4 regions of the Brevibacterium otitidis genome follow, and region 1 is predicted to be linked to each of the others. Evidence: riboswitches for the same ligand, from Rfam matches in the RefSeq annotation. Region 1 holds a riboswitch; each other region holds the start of a gene.
The links. A riboswitch is a leader RNA that binds a small molecule or an ion and turns the genes downstream of it on or off. The one in region 1 is predicted to bind thiamine pyrophosphate.
Positions count from the first base shown of each region.

Region 2: it holds a riboswitch for thiamine pyrophosphate, as region 1 does, so the genes downstream of both, ACFFN1_RS16075 (ECF transporter S component) here and ACFFN1_RS01330 (NUDIX hydrolase) in region 1, are expected to answer to the same signal.
Region 3: it holds a riboswitch for thiamine pyrophosphate, as region 1 does, so the genes downstream of both, ACFFN1_RS01165 (TenA family protein) here and ACFFN1_RS01330 (NUDIX hydrolase) in region 1, are expected to answer to the same signal.
Region 4: it holds a riboswitch for thiamine pyrophosphate, as region 1 does, so the genes downstream of both, thiC (phosphomethylpyrimidine synthase ThiC) here and ACFFN1_RS01330 (NUDIX hydrolase) in region 1, are expected to answer to the same signal.

Region 1 is NZ_JBHMAU010000017.1:2,541-7,721, reverse strand. Features, by position in the region: gene ACFFN1_RS01345 (CobW family GTP-binding protein) at 1-400, shown strand, start outside; gene ACFFN1_RS01340 (sodium:solute symporter family protein) at 546-2,138, shown strand; partial or broken gene ACFFN1_RS01335 (HAD-IC family P-type ATPase) at 2,158-2,784, opposite strand; TPP riboswitch at 3,233-3,351, shown strand; gene ACFFN1_RS01330 (NUDIX hydrolase) at 3,385-3,852, shown strand; gene thiD (bifunctional hydroxymethylpyrimidine kinase/phosphomethylpyrimidine kinase) at 3,849-4,649, shown strand; gene ACFFN1_RS01320 (nucleoside 2-deoxyribosyltransferase) at 4,747-5,181, shown strand, end outside.
Region 2 is NZ_JBHMAU010000132.1:39,879-45,059, forward strand. Features, by position in the region: gene ACFFN1_RS16065 (hypothetical protein) at 1-816, opposite strand, end outside; gene ACFFN1_RS16070 (DUF4916 domain-containing protein) at 917-1,456, shown strand; TPP riboswitch at 1,457-1,562, shown strand; gene ACFFN1_RS16075 (ECF transporter S component) at 1,592-2,233, shown strand; gene ACFFN1_RS16080 (ABC transporter ATP-binding protein) at 2,233-3,717, shown strand; gene ACFFN1_RS16085 (energy-coupling factor transporter transmembrane component T family protein) at 3,714-4,517, shown strand; gene ACFFN1_RS16090 (class I SAM-dependent DNA methyltransferase) at 4,530-5,129, opposite strand; gene ACFFN1_RS16095 (LysR family transcriptional regulator) at 5,134-5,181, opposite strand, start outside.
Region 3 is NZ_JBHMAU010000014.1:15,742-20,922, forward strand. Features, by position in the region: gene ACFFN1_RS01160 (peptidoglycan recognition protein family protein) at 1-1,121, shown strand, start outside; gene ACFFN1_RS01165 (TenA family protein) at 1,166-1,870, opposite strand; TPP riboswitch at 1,859-1,964, opposite strand; RNA gene ffs (signal recognition particle sRNA small type) at 2,048-2,143, shown strand; gene ACFFN1_RS01175 (L,D-transpeptidase) at 2,499-4,136, shown strand; gene ACFFN1_RS01180 (DUF779 domain-containing protein) at 4,421-4,879, opposite strand; gene adh (aldehyde dehydrogenase) at 4,954-5,181, opposite strand, start outside.
Region 4 is NZ_JBHMAU010000032.1:28,933-34,113, forward strand. Features, by position in the region: gene lysX (bifunctional lysylphosphatidylglycerol synthetase/lysine--tRNA ligase LysX) at 1-1,172, shown strand, start outside; gene chrA (chromate efflux transporter) at 1,230-2,480, opposite strand; TPP riboswitch at 2,559-2,666, shown strand; gene thiC (phosphomethylpyrimidine synthase ThiC) at 2,663-4,495, shown strand; gene ACFFN1_RS04305 (GyrI-like domain-containing protein) at 4,420-5,118, opposite strand; gene ACFFN1_RS04310 (hypothetical protein) at 5,141-5,181, opposite strand, start outside.

The DNA.
Region 1 (5,181 bases):
AGGACCCGCACCACAGGCGGCTGAGGCGAGCGGCCCGGACACGGCTGGGGGACCCGCGCCGGAAGCGAGCGCACCCAACCGGCGAGCCCATGACGCTGCGGCCTCGTTCCATGCGGCTGCGCACGCCACGGCCACCGTCGAGATCACCGGTCCTGTCGGCCTCGAAGCACTCACCGGTGTGCTCGACACCCTCGCCGGCACTCTCGTGCGCGCGAAGGGGATCGTGCCCACCGCCTCGGGAACGGCGCACTCCGTGCAGCTCTCCGGGCGCCGCATCGACGTGCGCCCCACCGACCGGCCGGCCACCGACGGCTTCGTGCTCATCGCCGCCGGGGCAGATCCCCAGGCCGCCGTCGATGCGGCGGCCGCCGCGCTCGCGCCTGTGCTCACCGGTGACTGAGCGCACCTGCGCCACCACCGTGCTGGACCCATCGGGCGCGACGGAACTGGTCCTGGCCACCGGCGGCGATCGCCGGGATGGTGAGGGAATACGCATTCATCAATGAGGATGGATATTCATCAACGGGGATGGAGAATCTGCGCCCATGAACTGGTATCTCGTGTGGATCATCGGCTTCCTGCTGCTGCTGCTCGTCATCAGCGTCGTCGCCACGACTCGCGTCAAGAGCGCTGACGGCTATGTCATGGCCGACTTCAGACTCGGGTTCTTCCCCATCTGCGGTTCGGTCATCGCCACCGTCACCGGTTCGGCCGCCCTCATCGGCGGTGCGGGCAAGGGCTTCGAGATGGGGCTGTCGTACAACATCACCGGTGTGGCCTACGCCAGCTTCACCATCGCCGCTGTGCTGCTGCTGGGCCCGGTGATCCGCCGGCTGCGGCTCTACACCGTGCCTGAGCTCTTCGCCCGCCGCTTCGGCAAGGTCGCAGCCCTCATCCCGGCCCTCATCGTCGGGTTGCTGTACATGACCCCGACGTTCGGCATGCAGCTGGTGGGCATGGGCGCGATCCTCGCCTCGATCACCGACCTGACCGTGTTCTGGGGCATCCTCGCCGGCTTCGTCGTCACCCTGGCGTTCACGCTCGTCGGCGGGATGCCGAGCGTCGCCTGGACGGATGCGATCCAGACCTTCGTCATCCTCGCCGGTGTCATCATCACCCTCATCATGGGCATCAACTATGTCGGCGGGATCGACACGATCATCGAGAACACCCCGGCCGATCACTTCTCCTTCACCTCGATCGGCGGCATCGAGCTGCTCAACTGGTTCCTCATCTTCGGCCCGTTCTACATCGTCTGGCAGACGACCTGGCAGCGGCTCACCGCAGCTAAGAGCGACCGGGTCGGCATCTGGGCGGTCGTCATCGGCTTCGCCGTCTCTGTGCTCATCGGCGCGGCGGCGATCGTCATCGGCATCGCCGCCCTGCAGATGTTCCCGGCCGGCACCATGCCCGATGTCATCTACACCTCGTTCATCGCCGAGATCTTCCACGGCTCGATCGGCGGGCTGCTGATGGTCTCACTGCTGGCTGCGCTGCTGACCGGCGCGACCTCGTTCCTGCTCTCAGGTGCGATCAACATCTCCAAGGACATCTACCAGGGCTGGATCAACCCGCAGGCGAAGGACGATCAGATCCTCAAGGTGTCCCGGATCTCGGTCGCGGCGATGGCAGTCATCGGCCTCGGCATCGCCCTCGTCATCAAGGACATCATCGCGATCTACCAGGTCGCCCTGTCCTTCACCGCGACCACGCTCGTCATGCCGGTGCTCGCGGCGATGTTCTGGAAGCGGGCGACGAAGCGCGGCGTCATCTGGTCGATGATCGCAGCGATGGCCGTCTCACTGCTGTGGCGCTTCTCCGGCCAGCCCTTCGGCATCCACGAGATCCTGCCCGGACTCATCACCTCGGCCATCGTGCTCATCGCCGTGAGCCTGGCGACCCGCCACTCCGATGACGAGGTCGTCGTCGCCTACTACCACGCCTACCGAGCCGGCGAGCTGCGCACACATGGTGTCGATGAGGAGCCGGCTGCAGCTGGGGACGTCCCCGCGGGGACGTCGACGGCAGCAGGTCAGGCCACCGCGCCCGAGGCGGAGGTCGCCGCTGGCACGCAACCGGCACGGACAGCTGAGGCTGCGTCACCGGGCGTTGAGCAGCAGCGGCCGCAGGCGGAGTGACGTCATCCGGTTCGGTGCGTCAGGACTCGAGCACGGCAGCGGTGCTGGCAGCCGGTGAGAGGTCGAGACGGCGCAGCAGCTGCGCGTTGAGCGCCACCACTACTGTGGAGGCTGACATGAGAATCGCGCCGATGCTCATCGGCAGCACGAAGCCGACCGGTGCCAGCACGCCGGCGGCAAGCGGAACCGAGATGAGGTTGTAGCAGGCAGCCCACCACAGGTTCTGCTTCATCTTCCGATACGTCGCACGGGACAGTTCGAAGACCGAGAGCACCAAACGCGGATCCGACGAGGCGAGGATGACACCAGCGGAGCCGATCGCCACATCGGTGCCCGCACCGATCGCGATACCGACGTCTGCCTGGGCGAGCGCGGGAGCATCGTTGACGCCGTCCCCGACCATCGCCACACGCCTGCCCTCACGTTGGAGCTCCTCCACTGTGGCGGCTTTGTCCTCGGGCCTGACGCCGGCGAACACCCGGTCGATGCCGAGCTCTGCTGCGACGGTGTTGGCAACTGCCTGTGCGTCACCGGTGATCATTACGACCTGCACCCCGGCTGCATGCAGGGCAGCGACGGCATCGTGCGATTCCGCGCGGATCTCATCGGCCAGCCGCAGCGCACCGATGACGGCGCCGTCGGCCAGCCCGGTTGGGCCGATTGACACCTGTCGGGTACGAAGCAATTACTGACTCACCTGCAGCCGCAGCGTGACACCCTAATTGTCACCTCCCCTCGCATCACTCCCACGCATTGGACATCTACGTTATAGCGGCGCGGCCGGTCAGCCTCAGTCGTCCATTTCGTGCGCCGCAAAGGCTGAACAATGCATCGTGTCAGCATCGTCGCTATCCCCTGGCCGAGCTTCGGAAATGGGCGCGTGAGATCGGTATGTCGTCTCTGGTCTCGGGCGTGTTTCCAACAATGCGATCGACGCTTATACCGCCTCGCGTTGATCGCGCCGGTAACGAGTGCCGGGCTCTATGGCGCGCCATCTGCACCGATGTTGGGGTTCGTGTCACGCAGCCTCGGACCGCGGGACAGGGACTTGTGGCGACAGTCTGGACACACAGTGGCGGCCTTCTGGTAGGCTCGGTGTTACCGAGGGGTGCCCCGTCAAGGGGCTGAGATACCACTGGACGATGGTCGGCGTGGTGACCCTTAGAACCTGATCCGGATCATGCCGGCGAAGGGACTGGTCTCGTAGGGCTTGCTCCCGTCGCTGGCCTCCAGAAGTGAGGCCACAGTGTCGATTCCTCCCGCCGATTCCGACGTCGGCCGTGCGCGGCCGACGGTCGCCGTTCTCTGCGTCGTCATCGACGATGACCGTGTGGCCTTGGTGCGTCGGGCGAATCCGCCCGATGCCGGGTACTGGGGCTTCCCCGGTGGGAAAATCGAGTTCGGAGAAACCATCACGCAAGCAGCCGAGCGTGAGCTGGACGAGGAGACTAGTCTCGTGGGCGACGCCATCGGCGTCCTGACGACGATCGATGCCTTCGATCGCGGCACGGATGGCGATCTGGTCAGCCACTTCGTCCTCATCGCCGTGGCGTGCCAGTGGCGGTCCGGATCCCTGCGTGCCGGTGACGATGCCCTAGAAGCTGGGTGGTTTGCCCTCGACGAGGTCGACGACGCCCAGCTGGCGCTGAGCAAGGACGTCGTCGATGTCGCCCGGTACGCCGTTGCCGTCGCGCAGAACGAGGTGAGAGCGTGACGATTCACATTGTCCTCTCGATAGCGGGAACCGACCCGACCGGTGGTGCTGGTGTCCAGGCCGATCTCAAGGCGTTCACAGCGATAGGTGCCTACGGTGTGACAGCCGCCGCCGCGGTCGTTGCTCAGAACACTTGCGGCGTGCGCTCCTTCGTTCCCCTCGACCCCTCTTTCGTCGGCAAGCAGATCGATGCGGTCTTCGACGATGTCCATGTCGACGCGGTGAAGATCGGCATAGTCGCCAACGCCGCGAACACCGAGGTCGTCGCCGACCGGCTCCGACAGCACGAAGCCGAGAACATCGTGCTCGGCAATGGTACCAAGAGCGGCGATCACCTTCTCGACACCGACGCCGTGGCCGCCGTCCGGGACACGCTCGTCCCGCTGGCGACGATCATCACGCCGAACCTCCCCGAGGCTGCGGTCCCCCTCGACACCAAGGAAGCCACAACTTGGCAGCAGATGCACGATCAGGGCACCCGGCTGCGCAGCCTCGGTTCTCCCTGGGTGCTACTCAGGGCGGACACCTCACGCACGAGGCGTCCCACGTCGACTATCTGCGGGCCGGAGGGAGCCCGTGCATTCACCGCCGCCAGAGTCAAGACTCTCAACGACCACGGAACCGGCTGCACACTGTCGTCGGCGATCGCCTCGCTGCTGCCCAATCACTCGGCGCAAGACAGTGCGCGCCAGGCCGAGCGGTATCTTCACGATGCTCTCATCGCCAGCGACCTCCTCGACGTCGGTCACGGCCACGGTCCCGTGCATCACTTTCACCAGCTCTGTCCGCGGGAATAATCCGTGCCGAAACCACTCACCGTATGTGTCGACGCCAGAAAGTCCTGGCAACCAGATCATGCTATTGGCGCCACTCAACTCGTGAAGGAGAACAATTGTGACCGAGACGCGAAAGATGTTTCTCGCGGGCCCATTCAAAGCGCTCGTCGATTCCGACATACATGTGATGCGAGGTTCCGACATCGATAAGTACGCCTCGATCATCGACTACTTCGAGACGCGGGGATGGGACGTGCACTGCGCTCACCGCAGGGAAGATTGGGGGCGCGATTTCATGGAACCCAGCGAGTGCACACGCATCGACTATACGGAGATCGCCGCCTGCGACGTTTTCATCGCTTTCCCCGGGTCGCCAGCGTCACCAGGAACACATATCGAGATCGGGTGGGCATCGGCCTGGAAGAAACCCATCATCCTTCTCCTGGAGAAGGACCAGGAATACGCATTCCTCATCCGGGGTCTCTCAGCGGTCGCCGACGTGGAAATGATCACCATCGACCCCCAGCAGGCAACCGGACCGCGCATCCACGCC
Region 2 (5,181 bases), on a different contig from region 1:
GTCGCCGAGGATCCGCAGCAGGGTCTCAGACGTGCCGGCGAGCACGGCATGGGCGAAGCTCTCCCCGGAGATCGTCTCCGGGGCGTAGCCGAGGAGCCGGAAGAACTCGGCGGTGTGGGCCTTGAGCCGCTCGTCGGTCTCGAGCACAGCGTGGATCTGCTCGGATTCGGGCAGGCTCACCCGCCCGCCGGCACCGAGGTACATCGCCAGGGTCGAGAACAGCGGGATATCGAGGTCACCGGCACCGGTGACCTGGGTGTTGACCTGCTGCCAGTGGTTCGCCGCGGCGAGCGCCCACACGCTGAGCCAGCGGGCGAGCGCCCCAGCCTGCTCGTCACTGAGCTCGATCGCACGGCCGGCAGCCACCGCCTCGGCGACGGGGCCGAACAGTTCAGGCAGACCAACCGTCACCGACTCAGGCCCGGCCTGTTCGAACATGCCGGTCAGCAGCAGCGTCGCCCAGGCCCGCTCGGTCAGCGGCAGCTCAGCCAGCGTCTTGGCGCCACCGGCCTCTTCGAGTCCGGCGAGTTCGGCGACAGCGGCGAGCTCCTCACCGCTCAGCTCGCCGGTCTCGGCGGCCGGGCGCTGCGCGTTCGGACCGGAGGCGACCCAGTGCCAGATCCGCAGCGCGGCGGCCACGACCGACACCTCGGCGATCTGGGCGGCGTCGACGGCCTGGGATTCGGGCTGGTCGATCTGATCCTCGGCGTCCAGGAGGCCGAAGAGGGTCATGGCGATCGGGTGGTAGTGGGCGTTGATCTCGTCGGCGAGATGCTGATCCTGACCGGTGTGCTGCTCGTTCATGTCATCGCTCATGCCCCGAACCTATCGCAGCCCCGGTGGTTCACGCCTCCCGCTCCTGGGGACATGCGCCTGGAGTCTGGCCTGACCAGAGCCCGTGTGGAACCATGGGACTATGACACGCACCGCTTTGGCTTTCGATGAGAACTGGCTCGAACCCGATGAGCTGGCCCGGCTGCGCAGACGCCTGCCGATGGCCTACATCAATGCGGTGCCGGTGCTGCTCGACGACCACGGTGTGCCGGAGAAGGTCGGGCTGCTGTTGCGCACCGGCGATGACGGCTCGCTCGTGCGCGAGGTGATCGGCGGGCGGGTGCGCTTCCACGAGACCCTGCGCGATGCGCTCATGCGCCATGCCGAGAAGGACCTCGGGCCGCTGGCGTTTCCGTCGCTGCCGAGCTCGCTCAACCCGTTCCACGTCGCCGAGTACTTCCCGACCGAGGGCGCCTCCAAGCTTCACGATCCGCGCCAGCATGCGATCGCCCTGTGCTACATCCTGCCGGTGCAGGGTGAGTGCACACCGCGCCAGGATGCGCTCAGCCTCGACTGGCTCACTCCTGACGAAGCACTGCGCGAGGACATCGTGGCGGAGATGAACCACGGACAGGAGCACATCGTCAAAGCCGCCCTGGCGTACATGGGTCTGCTACCGTAGACGCGACGACAGGGGAGCGCTCACGAGGAGCGCTGAGAGTGCACAGTTGCAGACCCTCGAACCTGACGCGGTTCATACCGCCGGAGGAAGTCGAGTCTCTTCACCCCTCCTTGCCTGATTGAAGGAGGATTTGCGATGTCTGACGTCCAGACCCGCCACACCGATTCCGAACCCAACCCCACTCCGGCCGGCGTGCCGGCCACGATGCGCTGGAGGGTCGTCGACATCGTCGTCGCCTCGGTGCTCGCCGTCGCGATCGGCATCGTGTTCTGGGCCTGGTCGAACTCCTGGGAGACGATCAGCGCCCCGTTCCAGGCCCTCTACCCGCCCACCAAGGGCCTGCTGACCGGCGTGTGGGTGCTCGGCGGAGTGCTCGGCGGGCTCATCATCCGCAAGCCCGGCGCGGCACTGTACGTCGAGGTCCTCGCGGCGATCGTCTCGGCGGTGCCGGGCAACTACTTCGGGCTCATGGTCATCGTCACCGGGCTCATCCAGGGCTTCGGCGCTGAGATCATCTTCGCCGCACTGCGCTACCGCCGCTACACCTTCATCGCCACGCTGCTCGCCGGCCTGGGTGCCGGGCTGTCGCTGGCGATCGGCGAGAACATCCTCTACAACGCTGCGTGGACGTTTGAGCACAAGGCGCTCTACACCGTCTTCGCCGGCATCTCCGGCGTGGTCCTGGCCGGCCTCGTGTCGTGGTTCGCACTCAAGGCGATCGCCCGCACCGGTGCGTTGGGCGCCTTCGCCTCCGGACGCAGCGCGCGAGAAGTCTGATGGCAGCCGCGACCCGCGGCGTCGACGTCCTGGCCCGCGGTTTCGGCTGGCGGCACTCCGGCCGCAAGCGCGCCGCCGTCAGCGACATCGACCTGCGCATCGAGGCCGGTGAGCGCGTCCTGCTGCTCGGCTCCTCGGGCGCCGGGAAGTCGACGCTGCTGCATGCGATCGCAGGAGTCCTGCCGGCCGAATCCGGGTACCGGACCGGCGAGCTGCTCGTCGACGGCCGCCCACCGGATCCCACCTCGGGCACCACTGGGCTCGTCCTGCAGGACCCGGACGCGCAGGTGGTGCTCGCCCGGCTCGGCGACGATGTGTGCTTCGGCATGGAGAACACCGGCGTCGACCCGGCCGCGATGCCCGCCCGCGCCCGCAAGGCGCTGGCCACCGTCGGCCTCGACCTGCCGTGGGACCATCCGACCTCAGCACTGTCCGGCGGGCAGAAGCAGCGTCTCGCCCTGGCCGGCGTGCTCGCCATGGCGCCTGGCCTCATGGTCCTCGACGAGCCGACGGCCAACATCGATCCGGCCGCCGTTCCCGAGATGTGCCAGGCGGTTCTCGACGCGCAGGCCGCCTCTGGTGCGACCCTGCTCATCGTCGAACACCGGGTCGACATCTGGGCCGATCACGTCGACCGGATCATCGTGCTCGGCGAGTCCGGGCTGGTCGCCGACGGCTCGCCGGCTGCGGTGCTGCACGACCCGGCGCTGCGCGGCACCCTGGCTGGCGCTGGGGTCTGGCTGCCTGGTGCCGCACTCCCCCAGCCGCGCGTCCCGCGGCCGGCGGGTGCGGTGCTGCTGGAGGCCGAGAAGCTCGCCGTCGCCCGGGCCCGCCGCGGTCCGGTCGCCGTCAGCGACCTGAGCATCGACCTCGCCGAAGGCCAGGCGCTCGCACTCGTCGGGCACAACGGCGCCGGCAAGTCGACGACCGCGCTCACCCTCGGCGGGCTGCTGCCTGCCCGCGCTGGGAGGGTGAGGGCCACGGACCGGCTGCTCGACCTCGGGCGCGGTGCGCCCCGCCGCAGCGACCCGCACCGGTGGCCGGCGGCCGACCTCGTCGCCCGGATCGGCACGGTGTTCCAGGAGCCGGAGCATCAGTTCCTCACCACCACGGTCGCCGATGAGCTGCGACTGGGCCCGCGCCAGGCCGGCTGCCCGCAGGCCGAGACCGAGGCGCGGGTGGCCGAGCTGCTCGAACGCCTCCGGCTGACCCGGCTGGCGCATGCGCATCCGCACACGCTCTCCGGTGGGGAGAAGCGGCGGCTGTCGGTGGCGTGCATGATGGCGACCCGCCCGCCGGTGCTCATCATCGACGAGCCGACCTTCGGCCAGGATGCCAACACGTGGCGGGAGCTTGCGGCGCTCAGCTGCGAGCTGCTCGACGCCGGCACCGCGCTGCTGACCGTCAGCCATGATGCGGAGTTCCTCCAGGCGATCGCCGCTGAGCGGATGCTCTTCGGCCGCGGGCAGGCGGTGCGCGCATGAACGCCGACCTCCTCGTCCCCGTCCTCCGGGAGACCCCGCTCGTGCGCTGCAATCCAGTCGCCAAGCTCGCCGCCGGTGCAGTGCTCGCCATCGCGGTCGTGCTCAGCATCGACGTCGTCTCCGCCGCGGTCATGCTCGGACTCGTCATCCTCATGCTGCCGCTCACCGGCCTCGACCTGGCCGTGCTCGTCAAGCGGCTGTGGTTCCTGCCGCTGGCCGCGCTCATGGCCGGCTGGGGCACCGCGCTGCTGTCGCAGAAGACCGGCACCGTCATCGTCGATGCCGGCCCTCTGCTGCTCACCAGCGACTCGCTGACGATGGGTGCTGCGGTGGCGCTGCGCGCGCTCGCGCTCGCGCTGCCGGCGGTCATGCTCATCGCGACGATCGACCCGACCGACTTGGCCGACAGCCTCATCCAGCACCTGCGGCTGCCGGCGACCTTCGTGCTCGCGGCACTCGCCGCCGCCCGGCTCGTGACCCTGTTCATCGCCGAATGGCAGACGCTTGCGCAGGCGCGCCGGGCCCGAGGTGTGGCCGGCGGGAACGTGTTCGCCCGGATCGGCGGGTTCTTCCAGACCTCGTTCGCACTGCTCGTGCAGGCGATCCGGCGCGGCACCCGGCTGGCGATGGCGATGGAGGGCCGCGGCTTCGGTGCGCAGAACCGCACGTGGGCGCGGGTCTCGACATTCCATCCCCGCGACGGAGCCCTCGTCGCCGGTGCGATCATCGCCGCTGCCGTCACGATCGGTGCGGCGGTGGCGGCTGGGACCTGGAACTTCATCTTCACGATCGGGTCGTGACACCCGCCGTGTTCAGGCCCGGACGGAGACGCAGACGAGGAAGTCGCTGCCGGCTGCGAACGGCTGCAGCGTCCAGGTCGCGAAGCGGTGCTCGATGCGCAGGCCGGCCTGCATGAGGTCGTCGGCGTATTCGTCGAAGTCGTAGCCGCGGCCGGCGCCGAAGCCGGTGATGAGCCGACCGCCGGGGGCGAGCACGGAGGCGAGGTTCGCGATGACGGCTGAGCGGGAGGCGGGGTCGAGGAAGGTCATGACGTTGCCGGCGCTGGCGGCGATGTCGAAGCCGTCGCCGAGCTGCTCGGGGCCGGTCTCGGCGAGGTCGCCGACGTGCCATTCGCCTGCCGGGCAGGTCTCGCGCGCCTCGCTGATGAGCACCTCGTCGAGGTCGATGCCGACAATGCTGTGGCCGCGCTCAGCCAGGTATGCGCCGACTCGGCCGGTGCCGCAGCCGGCGTCGAGGATGCGGCTTCCGCGTTCGGCCATCGCGTCGATGAGCCGGGCCTCGCCGTCGAGGTCGTGGCCGGCGGCGGCGAGGCTGCGCCAGCGCTCGGCGTAGCGGTGCGAGTGCTCGGGATCCTTGGCGATCATCTGCGCCCACTGGTGCTGGTAGCTCATGGGCTCATCGTATCCCCGCACCGGAAGTGAAGACCTCGGTGAGCACATCGGT
Region 3 (5,181 bases), on a different contig from region 1:
GCGCGGACGACGCCGAGGTCGAGATCCGCACCCGCACCGGCGGCGAGTGGAGTGCGTGGTCGGGTCTCGACACCGACAACGACCCCGCCCAGGGCGGCGAGTCCGGCACCGAACCGTTCTCGATGGCCGGGATGGACGCCGCGCAGGTGCGCATCCTCGGCGATGCCGTGCCGCAGCATGCGCGGATCCTCAGCATCGATCCCAAGCGCTGGGCCGGTGACGCCGCTGCCGTGGAGTCGAACATCTCGGTGACCGAGGACGAGCAGCCCGCTCCCGAGGCGCCGGAGATCACCGAGGTGCCCGGCACCGGCCAGGCGGGCGCCTCGGCGAGGACCGCCTCGGGCGCGGCGACGATGGCCTACGCACCTGGTGAGGCCGCGACGCAGACCGTCGGCAAGGACGAGAAGAAGGACGTCAAGAAGCCGGAGATCCGCACCCGCAAGGACTGGGGTGCGGCCAAGCCGGCGGAGAAGCCTGACGAGACGAAGAAGGTGCAGGCCGCCGTCGTCCATCACACCAGCGGATCGAATGACTATTCGGCTGAGGACGTGCCGGCGATCCTGCGCGGCATCCAGCACTACCACCAGCAGGGCCGCGGCTGGGATGACATCGGCTACAACATGCTCGCCGACAAGTACGGACGGCTCTGGGAGGGCCGCGGCGGCGGGCTGGAGAAGAACACCGTGGGCGCCCATGTCATGGGCTACAACGAGGGCACCTTCGGCATCTCCGTCATGGGCACCTACAACAAGGAGGCCCCGCCGCAGAAGACGATCGACGCCGTCAATCATGCGATCGCCTGGAAGCTGTCGCTGTCCGGTGTCGGCGGTGATGCAAAGACGAAGCTGAAGGACCGCGAGATCAGCACGGTCTCCGGCCACCGCGACCTCGGCTCCACCGACTGCCCTGGAGATGCGTTCTACGCGAAGCTGCCGCAGATGCGCAAGGACATCGCCGAGATCCAGAAGAACGGCGGTCCGGTCGCGAAGGACGAGGAGAAGAAGGACAAGAAGTCGGACGACAAGCCCAAGGGCGAGTCGAAGGACGGCACGTCCGAGGACGGCAAGAAGGAGGAGGCGGACAGCGGTCTGCAGCCTGGAGCCGCCGACCGCAGCGCCTGAGCGGCGCACAGGTTCGGAGGAGCCGGCCGCGGTCACACGGCTCGTCAGTCCGCGTGGCCTTCGTAGGTGACGTCGAAGAAGTCGAGCTCCAGCGCTACGGCACGCTCCCAGCGGGCGGTGAGCTCCGCGGCTCGCCCGGCGGCCTCGGCGGCCGGCCACACGCGGTTGAGCTCATCGACGAGGAACTGGCACCACGAGGCGAAGGCCTCACCGCGGTGCAGCTCGATCCACTCGGAGTGCACATAGCGCTCTGGCAGCTCGGCATCGCGCTCACCCCAGTCGAGGTAGAGCCACTCGGCGATGACAAGCATCACGAGCAGATCGGCATACTCAGCCTGCGCGACCGCGTCGTACATCTCGGACTGGAAGCCGGCAGCCGCGCGCGAGAGCTCCGGGTCCCGCCACTGCTCCTCAGGCACGCCCAGCTGCGTGAAGGCCTGCTGGAAGTAGCCGTCCTCATCGGCGGCGAGCATGCCCAGCTGGGCGGCGAAGCGCAGCTTGGACTCCAGCCGGTCGGCATGGGCCACGCAGCCGCCGAGCATCGAGAGGAAGGCGTCGAAGAACTGGTAGTCCTGCACGAGGTAGCCAGCCAGCACGCCGTCGTCGATGCTGCCGGCGAACAGTTCGTCCACGAAGCGGTGACCGACCGCAGCATCCCACTGCGCGGCAGAGCGTCCGAGCCGCAGCCGGCCGACTGGTGAGTCGGGGGCGACGGTGAGCGTCGTCTGAATAGGATTCGTCGATGTCATGTGATCTCCCTCCGCCGGTATCACCCGGATCAGGTTCGTAGGGTCTGCATCTGCACTCTCAGCGCCCACCTCGGGCGCTCCCCTGTCAACACCCTCACTGTAGCCCATCTCCCGCGCCCGAGGCGGTGGCCGGCTCCGGCGTTTTTGGTTCGGTTCGCCGCCTGGACTAGACTGTTATGCGGCTCCCCGTGCGGCGTCATCTTGTGAACTCCCCCAGGGCCGGAAGGCAGCAAGGGTAAGCGAGCTCTGGCGGGTGCGCGGGGAGTCCTTCTTTCCCCTCTGTCTTTCCCCCATGCGGGGGCTCAACCGCTGCCTCGGCAGGGGCTCGGTGACAGCTCTCCGAACCCGCGATTTCGGCTTGTGCGCGCCGATCCGCGCGCCGCGCGGCCGCCTGCCGAAGAACCGCTATCACAATTGCGCAACATCGCTAACAGTTGTTAGCGCTGGTCACCGCCTACATTCCCCGAGATGACGCGGATCGGCTGGCCCGTTTGTGCTCTAGCTGTTATATCGTGCGCCCTATATTTGAGCTGTCCTTCTGATTCGTGTCCGCGCTCGCAGGTCCGCAGATCACGATCACCTGCCGCCGATGGAGGCCGCAGGCAGCTGGAATGAGAAAGGTTCAACCGTGCTTCGTCGTCATCCCCTCGCCGTCGGCTTCGCCATTGCGCTGTCAGCCACTCTCGCTGCCTGCAGCTCCCCCACCGAGACGGAGCGCGGGTCCGCGGAGACGCCCAGCCAGGCCCCGGATCCCGCTCCCGAGGTGTCAGTCTCGGCTGTCGAGGATCCCGACGCTGACGACGCGGCCGCCGACGAGGGCTCCGATGACGCGACCGATGCCGCTGCCGGCGGGGATGCCGCCAGCGCCTCGGGCACCGATCTTGAGATCTCGCCGACGGGTCATTTCGCCCTCACCGTCACCGGTGGCGAGTTCGCCGAGGTGACCGTCACCGATGCCGATCACCCCGAGGTCACCGTCGCCGGCACCTTCGATGACGGTTCCGATGCCGACAGCGGCGACGACAATGGTGACGGCACCGATGGCGACTCTGATGCCGGGGACGCAGAGACAGGCGACCCCGATGCCGAGGAAACGGAATCCGACGAGGCGCCGGCCACCTCGGGCGCGGACGCCGAAGCACAGGCCGGCGGCAGCACCGCCGACAGCACCGAAGACGCCGGCGACGCGGCAGAAGGCGACGCGACTGACGGCGACGCGACTGACGGCGACGCGACTGACGGCGACGCGGCTGAAGGCGACGCGGCTGACGACGCCACCGACGAAGCTGACGACGACGATGCCTCCGATGAGGGCGACGACTCCTCCGGATCCGCCGAGCCGCAGGGCACGCGGTGGGTCTCCGACTACGGTCTGGCGGGCAGCGCCACCTACGAGTGGACGGCGAAGACGATCGCGCCCGACGGCGGCGAGCACGAGGCCTCGGGCACCATCACGACGACCGAACCGCAGGGCCGTTCGGCGCGGGTGTTCACCGTCATCGGCGACGATCAGGAGGTCGGCGTGGCCGCCCCGATCATCGTGAACATCGGTGCCACTGTGCCGGAGTCGCACCGCGATGAGATCGAGCACCGGCTCTCCGTCGAGGTCACCGACGAGGACGGCAAGGAGATCGACGTCGAAGGCTCGTGGGGCTGGCTCTACGACACCGACGGGATCTCGCGCGTGCACTACCGGCCCAAGGAGTTCTGGCCGGAGCACTCCAAGGTCAAGGTGCAGATGGCGCTTGAGGACGTGCCGTTCTCCGACACCCGCTTCGGCGAGAAGGACGTCTCGCTGGACTTCTCGATCGGCCGCGAGCAGACGACGACCGCCGATGCCAAGACGCACCGGATGGTGGTGACCCGCGGTGACGAGACGGTCATGGACTTCCCGGCTTCGCTCGGCGCTCCGCGCTCCCCGTCGTACAACGGCACGCACATCGTCATGTCGAAGGCGGCGAACTACACGATGACCTCGGAGCGCTGGGGCTATTCGACCCCGGTGCGCTGGGCGGTGCGCATCCACAACAACGGCGAATTCATCCACGGTGCGCCGTGGTCGGCCGGCTCGCAGGGCTCGGCGAACGTCTCCCACGGCTGCATCAACCTCACGAATGAACGCGCCAAGGAGTACTACGACACCGCGATCTACGGCGACCCGGTCATCGTGCAGGGATCCTCGGTCTCGCTGTCGACGGATGCCTCCGACGTCTCCGACTGGGTCTACGACTGGGAGGACTGGAAGGAGCTCTCCGCACTCGACTGAGCGGTCTCTGCTGGATGTGGTCTTGCTAGATGTGGTCTCTGTTGGATGTGGTCTCTGCTGGATTGAGGCTCGCTGTGTGACGGCTCGTGCGGTTGCATAACATCAGGTGCGCGGCTGCGCGGATGAACAGGGCCCAGGAGGATGTCCTCCTGGGCCCTGTTGTGTGCCGGGTGCTGTGATCCGTGCCGGCGTGGGGTGCTGTTGTCCGCCGGGCGCGGCTGCTGCCCCGCCAAGTGCGGCTCAGCAGCCGCGGCTCAGCAGCCGCGGCTCGGCAGCCGCGGTTCTCAGCTCTCGTCGACGTCCATGAGGGTCGAGCGGATGAGGAACCGCTTGCCGGTCGGGGTTTCGACGCTGAAGCCGGCGCCCCGGCCCGGCACCACATCCACGGTCAGGTGGGTGTGCTTCCAGTAGTTGAACTGCTCGGCCGACATCCAGAACTCCAGCTCCGAGGTGGTGCCGCCCGGTCGTGGAATCTCGAACCGACCCAGCAGCACATCGGCGTCGGATGTGAGGAACTCCCCGACCGGGAAGCACATCGGCGTCGAACCGTCGCAGCAGCCGCCGGACTGATGGAACATCAGGTCGCCGTGCTGGTCGATGAGCTGCTGGAGCAGCTCGACGGCCGCCTCGGTCAGGGCGACCCGCGAGCGGGTCTCCCCTTCCAGCGTCGGCGCGGAGTCGAGAACCGCCGGGTCGGCTGCCGCGGCGGCTGCTCCTTCGGCGAGCGCGGTGTCCTCAGACATCATTCCTCTTCTCCGTGCGCTCGTGCGCACTGCATCTGGTGGTGTGGGTGGTTCCGGCTGCCGATCACAGCCGATCAGAAGAAGCCCAGTGCGTCAGGCGAGTAGCTGACGAGCATGTTCTTCGTCTGCTGGTAGTGGTCGAGCATCATGAGGTGGTTCTCACGGCCGATGCCCGAGGACTTGTAGCCGCCGAACGCCGCATGCGCCGGGTAGTTGTGGTAGTTGTTCACCCACACGCGACCGGCCTGGATCGCACGGCCTGCCCGGTAGGCGGTGTTACCGTTGCGGCTCCACACGCCGGC
Region 4 (5,181 bases), on a different contig from region 1:
TGGTCACCGGCCGGCGGGGGCGCTCACGCACCGGCACCCCGTCGGTCCTCGCCACCGGGCTGACGCCGGCGGCCAAGGCGCTTGTGCCGATCCCGTTCGGGGGCATCGGCAATGCGGAGTTCCGGGCCCGGCACCGATCTCTCGATCTGCTCGTCAACCCGGCAGCGCTGCGCCTGCTCGAAACGCGGTCGCAGGTGATGGCGACCACCCGCCGGGTGCTGACCGAGCGCGGCTTCGCCGAGGTCGAGACCCCGGTACTCAACACGGTCCACGGCGGGGCGACCGCCCGGCCGTTCCACACCTACATCAACGCCTATTCGACGCCGCTGACGCTGCGCATCGCCCCGGAGCTCTACCTCAAGCGGCTGCTCGTGGCCGGTTCGGGCCCGATCTTCGAACTGTCGCGCAACTTCCGCAACGAAGGCGCCGATGCCACGCACAACCCGGAGTTCACCTCCCTGGAGGCGTATCTGCCGTTCTCCGACTATGTCGATATGGCGCGGCTGACGCAGCAACTCATCCAGACTGTGGCCACGACGATCCACGGCAGCCCTCAGCTGCCGCTGCTCACCGGCGACCTCGACGACTCCGGAGCACCGGCCCGGGAGCTGACCGACATCTCCGGGGACTGGCCGCTGGTGCCGGTGTGCGAAGCGCTCTCCCAGCGGCTGGCCGCACCGATCTCACTGGACACGGACATGGAGATCCTCATGGAGCTCGCCCGCGATCACGGCATCGCCCTGACGCAGACGATGGGGCCCGGTGCGATCATCGAGGAGCTCTATGGCGAGCTCGTCGAGGCGGAGACCGTCACGCCGACCTTCTACTGCGATTTCCCCGCCGAGACCTCGCCGCTGACCGGCCCGCACCGGTCGAAACCGGGACTGGTCGAGCGCTGGGATCTCGTCATCAACGGCATGGAGGTCGGCACCGCCTACTCCGAGCTGGCCGATCCGATCGAGCAGCGGCGCCGGCTGACCGAGCAGTCGTGGAAGGCCGCCCACGGCGACGCCGAGGCGATGGAGGTCGATGAGGACTTCCTCGCCGCGCTCGAGGCGGGGATGCCGCCGGCAGGCGGGCTCGGAATCGGCATGGATCGGCTCGTCATGCTCATGACGAACACCACGATCCGAGAGGTGCTGACTTTCCCGTTCGTGCGTCCCCGCCGCTGAGCCCGGCGCTGCAGCCCCGAGGAGCCCGGCGGTTCAGCCCCCACTGCGCCCGGCGGTTCAGAGGACGAAGACGCCGAGCAGTCCGGCGGCGATGACAACGGCCCAGGCCGGAGCCTTCCACGCGCTCAGCGCGACGAAGGCGGCAGCTCCGATGACGAGTGTCAGCGCAGAGGTGATGCCGGTGGTGAAGACCGGCTGGTACAGCGCGGCAGCGAGGATCCCGACCACGCCGGCGTTGACGCCGCTCAGCGCCCGGCGAGCCAGCCGGTGCGCGGCAAGCCTCTGCCACAGCGGCAGGGTGCCGATGACGAGCAGCGCTGCCGGCAGGAATACCGCGCCCAGCGCGATCGCCGCGCCCACCGCTCCCGTAGCCGAGGTGGTGCTCACCGTGCCGAGGTAGGCGGCGAAGGTGAACAGCGGGCCGGGCACTGCCTGGGCGGCACCGTACCCGGCGAGGAAGGCGTCGTTCGAGACGATCCCGGTGGGCACGAGCTCGGCCTGCAGCAGCGGCAGCACGACGTGCCCGCCGCCGAACACGAGCGCGCCGGCACGGTAGAACACATCGGCCAGCTGCAGCGCATCGCTGCCGGTGAGCCGCGCGATGACTGGCAGCCCGATGAGCAGGACGGCGAAGAGGATGAGGCTGCCGGCGGCCGCCGGCATCGGCACACGCACCCGGAACAGGTGCCCCTGCCCGTCTGAGGCGTCTGCCGCCTCGGGCACGGCCGGACGCAGCCACACCAACCCGATGATGCCGGCGAGCACGATCGCAGCGACCTGCGCCCATGCGGTGGGCACCAGCAGGGCGATGGCCAGGGCGGCGACCGCGATGCTCGCCCGCGGTGCGTCGGGAGTCAGCGAGCGCGCCATGCCGAGCACCGCATGCGCGACGACGGCAACGGCTGCGACCTTGAGTCCGGTGAGCCAGCCGGCGTCGCCGAGGTCGCCGAGGGCATGGATGCCGAAGCCGAAGGCCGCCAGCGCAAGCGCCGAGGGCAGGGTGAACGCGACCCAGGCGGCGAGCATGCCGGCGAAGCGGGCGCGCTTGAGGCCCAGCGCCATACCGACCTGGCTGGAGGCCGGGCCCGGCAGGAACTGGCACAGCGCGACGAGATCGGCATAAGCGCGGTCGCTGAGCCAGCTGCGGCGCTCGACGAAGGCCTCACGGAAGTACCCGAGGTGGGCGACCGGACCGCCGAAGGAGGTGAGCCCCAGCCGCAGGAAGATCCAGAACACCTCGGCAACGGAGCCGCGGCTGGCGGGTGCAGCGGCAGGCGGGCGCTCAGGCGAGGAGGCGGAAGGCAGCATGCCTGCCATTCAACGACAGACAGGTGAACAGGAGGCGAACGACGGCTCCACCTCTCTGATCAGATGTGATATAGATTGAGCTGACCACGCGGGAGCCTCACAGTGAGGCTGAGACCGGACACGGCGTCCGGGACCGCTGAACCTGATTCGGTTAATACCGACGTAGGAAGTGAGGGACATCGTTGTCTGCATTCCCCCCTGAGAACACGCACGCCTCCGAGACCGCTGCTGACCAGCCGCGCTCCGAGCAGCACCACAAGCACCGCCTCGGGTGGGTTGAGGATGCTGCGCACGGCATCCGCGTGCCCGTCACTGAGATCCACCTCGACGACTCGCCCGGCCAACGGGCCAATCCCCCGGTCCAGGTCTACCGGACGATGGGACCCGGCAGCGTGCCCGAGGAGGGACTGGCACCGTGGCGTGCGGAGTGGATCGCCGCCCGTGGGGACTCCGAAGAGCACACGGGCCGCGGCAGGAAGCTCGCCGATGACGGCCGGGCGGCAGTCCGCCGCGGCCGGCCCTCCCAGCAGTGGCAGGGCCGGGTGCCCACACCTCGGCGGGCCAAGCCCGGCAAGCGGGTGACGCAGATGCACTACGCACGCACCGGTGTCATCACCCCCGAGATGCGCTTCGTCGCACTGCGCGAACAATGCGACGTCGAACTCGTCAGAAGCGAAGTCGCCGCCGGCCGGGCGATCATCCCGGCCAACATCAACCACCCGGAGTCCGAGCCCATGATCATCGGGCGGAAGTTCCTCGTCAAGATCAACGCCAACATCGGCAACTCCGCTGTCACCAGCTCGATCAGCGAGGAGGTCGCCAAGCTCAACTGGGCGGCCAAGTGGGGCGCCGATACGCTCATGGATCTTTCGACGGGCAACGACATCCACACCACCCGCGAATGGATCCTGCGCAACTCCCCCATCCCGATCGGCACCGTGCCGATCTACCAAGCTCTGGAGAAGGTCGATGGTGAGGCGGAGAAGCTGACGTGGGAGATCTACCGCGACACCGTCATCGAACAGTGCGAACAGGGCGTCGACTACATGACCGTCCATGCCGGTGTGCTGCTGCGCTACGTGCCGCTGACCGCCGAACGGGTCACCGGGATCGTCTCGCGCGGCGGATCGATCATGGCCGGATGGTGCCTGGCGCATCACGAGGAGAACTTCCTCTACACCCACTTCGATGAGCTGTGCGAGATCTTCGCCCAGTACGACGTCGCCTTCTCCTTAGGCGATGGCCTGCGCCCGGGTTCGATCGCCGATGCCAACGATGCCGCGCAGTTCGCTGAGCTCGACACGCTGGCTGAGCTGACCCAGCGGGCGTGGGAGCACGACGTGCAGGTCATGGTCGAAGGACCTGGCCACATTCCGCTGCACAGGATCCGTGAGAACGTCGAGCGTCAGCAGGAGCTGTGCCACGGTGCGCCCTTCTACACCCTCGGCCCGCTCGTGACCGACATCGCGCCTGGTTATGATCACATCACCTCGGCGATCGGGGCGACGGAGATCGCCCGCTACGGCACCGCGATGCTGTGCTATGTCACCCCGAAGGAACATCTGGGCCTGCCGAACCGCGATGACGTCAAAACCGGTGTCATCACCTACAAGATCGCCGCCCACGCCGCCGACCTGGCCAAGGGCCACCCTGGTGCGCATGAGCGCGATGACGCCCTGTCGAAGGCCCGCTTCGAGTTCCGGTGGCGTGACCAGTTCGCCCTCGGTCTCGATCCGGAGACCGCTGAGGCGTTCCACGACGAGACGCTGCCGGCTGAACCGGCCAAGACTGCCCATTTCTGTTCGATGTGCGGGCCGAAGTTCTGCTCGATGCGCATCTCCCAGGACATCCGCGACACCTATGGAAGCGCCGAGGCGCAGGCAGCAATCGCCGGCATGCAGGCCAAGGCTCAGGAGTTCCTTGCCCGCGGCGGGCAGGTCTACCTGCCCGAACCGACCTTCGGACCGCCTGCTGCCGACACCGCGCCCGAGGCGGTGGAGACGAGGATCAGCTGACCGGCTGGCGCAGGATGGTCCGGCGGTGCTGCGGTGCCGTGCGCCGGAAGTCCGATAGGTAGATCTCGTGGTGCCGGCCGCCGGGTTTTCATCCCGGCGGCCGGTATCACCGACTCATGCAGTTCGGCCAGCACGCCGGCATTGTCATCGAAGCTGCCGATGTGCAGGGTCTGAAAGCATGTGCCCTCCGCAAGCTCGCCTTCGCGCAAGCTGCCGATGAGCGGGAGTGCCCGGCCCTTCTTCTCTGCTTTCCGGCGTGCCGCAGTGATTGCAACATCGATATCGTCTGCGGTGAGCCAGCCGGGGACCATGAGCATGAGCGTCCACTGCCACTGCGTCTTGTCCCGGGCGGTGGTGAAGGCTGTCATGTCCTCAGCCCACCAGAGACTCTCCAGCGGTGGGACGACATAGTCGCGGCCATACGTGTCCTTCGAATGGAACTTCAGTGTGTAGGCCACCGGGTAGAGGGTCTCGATCGCGGCGGTGAACGCCGGTGCCGTGCTCGGGTCTCCGGCACCGTCGACCATGAGATAGGTCGTCGCCGGCACGTCGAGCCGGTCGAATCGGCCGGAGCGTGCACGGTAGCGCTCCATCGTCTTCTTGAAGTCGACCTTGGCGCTCACAGCGGCCTCCCCCGTCTGCCCGTCACTGCCGCGGTTCGGTGAGCGTGAGCCGGCCGCGCACAT